One region of the Pandoraea commovens genome, then DNA from elsewhere that is predicted to be linked to it. Evidence: predicted binding sites of a transcription regulator. Region 1 holds the regulator's gene; the other holds the start of a gene.

What was found. Region 1 encodes sigma-54, which starts transcription at its own class of promoters, with help from an activator protein. Its sites were predicted from a motif close to TGGCANGNAANCTGCTTT; they were not measured.
Region 2: exaC (acetaldehyde dehydrogenase ExaC) is a predicted target of sigma-54. The motif match lies at 1,325-1,342, and genes of this name have one in related genera.

Annotation. Positions count from the first base shown of each region.
Region 1 is NZ_CP102780.1:622,311-625,386, forward strand. It holds gene ptsN (PTS IIA-like nitrogen regulatory protein PtsN) at 1-4, opposite strand, end outside; gene hpf (ribosome hibernation-promoting factor, HPF/YfiA family) at 240-596, opposite strand; gene NTU39_RS03285 (RNA polymerase factor sigma-54) at 738-2,228, opposite strand; gene lptB (LPS export ABC transporter ATP-binding protein) at 2,322-3,076, opposite strand, start outside.
Region 2 is NZ_CP102780.1:5,440,670-5,443,745, forward strand. It holds gene NTU39_RS24510 (sigma-54-dependent Fis family transcriptional regulator) at 1-1,070, opposite strand, end outside; gene exaC (acetaldehyde dehydrogenase ExaC) at 1,396-2,916, shown strand.

The DNA of each region.
Region 1 (3,076 bases):
TCATCTTGTAATGCGGGCGAACGCTTAGTCGCCCTCCAACCCCCGATTGACCTCGCATTATAGACCACTCGCCGCCGCGCTCGCGGCAAGTCACGGAAGTGGGGCGAACCATACAAAAGGGGCCGTTCAACGGCCCCGCGGTGGGTGATGCCAGACTTACAACAGACGGATATGCGCTCGGGTGGTTCCTTGCGGGTTTTCGTCGGTATCAGCCAATGCGATTACCACGCCTGAAGATGCTATTGCAGCGGTTCCGCCTCAGGAGGAAGTTCGTGGTGCTTGATGGCCTCGCGACCGTGATCCTGAACCTTGTCCTTGTACTGCATTACCTTGCGGTCGAGCATGTCGATCAGCTTGTCGATGGCGGCATACATATTCTCGTCACACTTCTCGACGAAAATTTCTTTGCCCTTGAGAAACACCGTGACGCTCGCGATCTGGCGTCCGCTCTTCTCCTTGGTCTTGTCGACAGAGAGGATCACCTCGGCGCCGATTAGCTGGTCGAAATGATTCAACACGCGGTTAAGCTTGTTGACGACAAATTCGCGCAGCGAAGGCGTGAGTTCGAGATGGTGTCCACTGATCTTCAGATTCATAGCTGCTCTCCTTGCTGAAATGCCGAAGTGCAGGCCGCGTCAACGTTGACGCTGGCTAGCGAGGGTGCGAGCCATTGACGTGACGCAATGTCGCACTGCGGCGTTATGCCCCAGCGGCCAACATGGCGCACCAGGACTGTCCTACAAAGATTTGCGCAAGTTCACTGCGGGGATTCGCATGGCCTCGCGGTACTTCGCGACAGTGCGCCGCGCCACCACAAAACCTTGCTCTGCCAGCAGTTCCGCGATACGGCTATCGGAAAGGGGGCTCTGCGGGTCTTCAGCTCCTATGAGTTGCTTGATGAGTGCGCGGATGGCGGTCGATGACGCAGCGCCTCCGGCTTCCGTTGCCACGTGTGATCCGAAGAAGTACTTAAGCTCGAAGGTTCCAAATGGAGTGAGCATGTACTTACTCGTCGTCACCCGTGAAATCGTGGATTCATGTAAACCCAGCGTATCAGCAATCTCGCGTAAAACCAAGGGCCGCATGCCGATTTCGCCATGCGTGAAGAAGTTCTTTTGACGCTCGACAATCGCCTGCGCCACCCGCAGGATCGTGTCGAAGCGTTGCTGGATGTTCTTGATCAGCCAGCGCGCTTCCTGCAACTGCTGTTGGAGGTTGCCGGTTCCCGGATCGTTCCGGTTATTTCGGAGAATGCGCGCATACATCTCGTTGATGCGCAGACGCGGCATCACTTCCGGATTCAGCTCCGCCGTCCAGCCGCTCCCTTGCTTGCGTACCAGCACGTCCGGCACGACGTAGTCGGCCTGAGGCGAGCCGTAAGCCGAGCCCGGGAAGGGGTCCAGCGAGCGAATCAGCTGATGCGCGGCGCGCAGACCGTCTTCGCCGACACCCAGCAGGCGGCGCAGACGCGTGTAATCGCGCGCGGCCAGCAGTTCCAGGTGATCGGTGACGATGCGCAGCGACAGGGTGCGCACACCGCTTGCGGGTAGTCGCTGGAGCTGTAGACGCAGGCACTCGGCCGGACTGCGGGCACCCACGCCCGCCGGATCGAAGCTTTGCAGCAGCGCCAGCGCCGCGTTGATTTCTTCCGTTTCGAGCGCCAGCTCTTCGGGCATTTCGGCCTGAATCTCGTCGAGCAGGCTACCGAGGTAGCCGTCTTCGTCCAGCGATTCGATCAGGAATTCCACCAGCGCGCGGTCGCGCGGACTCGCCTTGGTCAGGCGCAGCTGGGCCAGCAGATGTTCGCGGAGATTGGGGTGGTCGACATGCAGTTGCGGACGCGCATTGTCGTCGTCGTCCGATGCGCTGCCGGAGCGGGCGAAGTCGTTCAGGCTCCAGTCGCTGCCATTGTCCGACGCGTTGTCGTCGAAGCGGGCCTCGCCATCGAGTTCGCGCGCTTCGTCGTGGCCGTTGGCGGACTCGTGGCCGTTGTCGTTCGAACTGCTGGACGACGAACTCCGCTCGTTGCGCAGCGACCCGTCTGTGCCCACACGTACCGAACCGGCGAGCCAATCGTCCTCGCGTTCGAGCATCGGGTTCTGGGTGAGCGCGTGCTCGACTTCCTGTTGGAGTTCGAGCGTCGACAGTTGCAACAACCGGATCGATTGCTGCAACTGCGGCGTGAGGGTCAGGTGCTGCGAGGTGCGGAGTTGAAGAGTCGGTTTCATAGCGGTCTCGCCTTCATTGTAGAGGCTTTGTCACGCCAACGGAACCGTCCCTGACTCCTATCGGAGGCAGGGTTTACATGCGAAAAATCTGCTTTACATCCGGAAATTTTCGCCCAGATAGACGCGACGCACGCTTTCGTCGGCAACGATCTGGTCAGGCGTGCCGGCGGCGAGCACCGAGCCTTCGCTGATGATGTACGCGTGATCGCAGATACCCAGCGTCTCGCGCACGTTGTGGTCGGTAATCAGGACACCGATGCCTCGGTCCTTGAGAAAGCGCACGATCCGCTGAATTTCCAGCACGGCGATCGGGTCGACGCCCGCGAACGGTTCGTCGAGCAAAATAAAACGCGGCTGTGTGGCCAGGGCGCGTGCGATTTCCACGCGACGACGCTCGCCACCCGAGAGCGACATCGCCGGATTTTCGCGCAGATGGCCCACTTGAAGCTCGTCGAGCAGGGCTTCGATGCGGCGTTCGATTTCGTCGCGCTTGAGGGGTTTGCCCTGTGCATCGACCTGCAATTCGAGCACGGCGCGAATGTTGTCTTCGACCGTGAGCTTGCGGAACACCGACGCTTCCTGCGGCAGATACGAGACGCCCATGCGGGCGCGCTCGTGGATCGGCAGTTCGCTGATGAGGTTGCCGTCGAGCTGGATTTCGCCATCGTCGGCAGGCACCAGTCCCACGATCATGTAGAACGAGGTTGTCTTGCCCGCGCCGTTCGGGCCAAGCAGACCCACGACCTCGCCGCTCTTCACGTCGAGCGACACGTCCTTGACGACGGTACGCGCGCCGTACTGCTTCTTGAGCGAGCGCACGACGAGCGCGCTGGGCTTGCCCACCGGGG
Region 2 (3,076 bases), 1.2 Mb from region 1:
GGCACGTCGTGCGCGAAGACTCGGCATGCCTTTGAGAACGCGCGCGCCAGCGTGGGATCTGAGAACGGCTCAGTGAGAACCTCCGGCACAGGGCGCGACACACTGGGCGCACGCCGGAGCACACGTGCAGGTGCGCGCAGCATCGCCAGCAACGACTCCCCGGCGTTCGCACCGGTATTGGCGTGCAACGGCCAGCACGTACTCGGCGACGGATGCGCCCGCGCGAGGAGGGCGTCGAGCGTCTGCACGAACCATCGGTCCACGCGCGTGCCCACCAGCGCGTCGCGCGTCACGCCAAGACAATTCAGTGCGCTTTGATTCGCGGCCAGCACGCGCCCGGCATCGTCAAACGCGAGCAGCGCCTGCGCGAACCCACCAAGATGGTCGGCTTGCTCTTGCCATTGCAGCAGCCATTCGTCGCGATAGTGCTGGAAGAAATACTCGCTCTCGACAACCTTCGCCGACAGATTGACGAGCGCCAGCGTATGAAACTGACTCTGACGCGTGAGATCCGTACTGGTGGAGGACACGTCGATCACCGCCAGCAGATCGCCCTGCGGCGCAAACACCGGACTCGCCGTGCAAGTGAGCGGCGTATGCAGTGCGCGAAAGTGATCCTGCTGACAGATGATGACGGGCGCGCGCTCGACGGCACACGTCCCGATACCGTTGGTGCCCTCGCAAGACTCGCTCCAGTCCGCCCCCGGCCACAGCCCGGCGCGATGGAAGTCGTCGCGAGTGCCGTCATGCAGACGTGAGTCGACGATCACGCCGTCCGGGGCGGTGAGCAACACGGCCTGACGCGGGTTCATCAGCTGACGTTGCAGACGTTCCAACACTGGCATGGAGACGTTGCGCAGGCGTTCCATCGCACTGCGGCGTTCGCGCAATTGCGAGGATTCGAGCACGCGCGGCGCCATGCGTGCGCCCGGGTCGAGCGCGTGCGTGTCGAGGCAGCGCCGCCACGAACTGGCGATGTTCGGGTCGGTCGCCACCGAGCCCGATGGCGAATGGCCCTGTGCGACGTTCAGCACACGGCGTGCGTGTGCGGCTTGCGTACTGGCTGGCATTGGTCGTCTCCCCCGTGCCGGATGATCTGATGATCTCGTATCGTTCCCGAAGCATCCCCCATGCGCGAAGCGATTGCAATGCGCCATGTCAATCGGGAAACGCAAAGCGATTGACGCAGGCTCTGACGCCTGCGGGAGTGTCACGGTCCTGAGACAACGTGTGCCACACCGCAGGACACAGGTGTCACGGAATCGGTACACACCGTGCTGTCCCGCATGCCGGCGGGGCACGTCGTTGCGCGAATGGCAGGGTCTGGCCCACGACTTGCTTAGTAGCGTCTCGCGCAGTCAACGTCCGCGCTACAACGATATCCGGAGACACAACATGAAATACGCCCCGCCCGGCACGCCCGGTTCCCTGCTGTCCTTGCAACCGCGTTACGAGAACTTCATCGGCGGCAAGTTCGTGCCGCCCGTCGAGGGCCAGTACTTCACCAACACGTCGCCAGTCACCGGCGCGGTCATCGGCGAATTCCCTCGCTCGAACGGCGCAGACATCGAACTGGCGCTCGACGCGGCCCATGCGGCGGCGGCCAAGTGGGGAAAGACGTCCGTACAGGCCCGCTCGCGCATTCTGTTGCAGATCGCCGACCGGCTGGAATCGCAACTGGAGCGCTTCGCCGTGGCGGAGACGTGGGACAACGGCAAACCAGTGCGCGAGACACTCGCCGCCGATTTGCCGCTGGCCGTCGATCACTTCCGCTACTTCGCCGGTTGCATCCGTGCGCAAGAAGGCACCGCCGCCGAGATCGACGAGCACACTGCCGCGTATCACTTCCATGAGCCGCTGGGCGTAGTCGGTCAGATCATCCCGTGGAATTTTCCGCTGCTGATGGCGGCGTGGAAGCTTGCCCCCGCACTCGCGGCAGGCAACTGCGTGGTGCTCAAGCCCGCCGAGCAAACGCCGCTCACGATCACGCTGTTTGCCGAGCTGGTCGGCGATCTGTTGCCGCCGGGCGTCCTCAACATCGTGCAGGGCTTCGGTCGCGAAGCCGGTGAAGCGCTGGCGACGAGCAAGCGCATCGCCAAGATCGCCTTCACGGGCTCGACGCCCGTCGGCAATCACATCCTGACGCGCGCCGCCGCCAACCTGATCCCGAGCACGGTTGAGCTGGGCGGCAAGTCGCCGAACATCTTCTTCGACGACATCATGCACGGCGAGCCGGAATTCATCGAGAAGGCCGCAGAAGGCCTCGTGCTGGGCTTCCTGAATCAGGGCGAGGTCTGCACATGTCCGTCGCGTGCGCTCGTTCAGGAATCGATCTACGAGCCTTTCATGGAAGTGGTGATGAAGCGGGTCGAGCGTATCAAGCGCGGCGATCCGCTCGATACCGAGACGGCCGTGGGCGCGCAGGCGTCGCAACAGCAGTTCGACAAGATCCTCACGTATCTCGATCTGGCGCGCAAGGAAGGTGCACAAGTGCTGACGGGCGGCGGCATCGAGATGCTCGACGGTCCGCTCGCGTCGGGCTTCTACATCCAGCCCACGCTGCTCAAGGGCGAAAACCACATGCGTGTGTTCCAGGAGGAAATCTTCGGACCGGTGGTGGGTGTGACGACCTTCAAGAACGAAGCGGAAGCCCTCGCCATCGCCAACGACACGGAGTTCGGTCTGGGCGCAGGCGTGTGGACGCGCGACATCAATCGCGCCTATCGCATGGGCCGTGGCATTCAGGCAGGGCGTGTCTGGACGAACTGCTATCACCTCTATCCGGCTCACGCGGCGTTCGGCGGCTACAAGAAGTCCGGCATCGGTCGCGAGACCCACAAGATGATGCTCGACCACTACCAGCAGACGAAGAACTTGCTGGTGAGTTACGACGTCAATCCGCTCGGCTTCTTCTGAGCAATCCCTCTAGTCGTATGTGACCTTGCAGTAGATCAAAGACGCATCGCGCAGCGAGTGCGATGCTGTCTTTGATGCATGCAAAAGATGATTCTGGACACCCCGTCGCGCCATTTGCGCGCGGGGAGTGCCCCTCACAGAACAGATAAGGAGCATGACG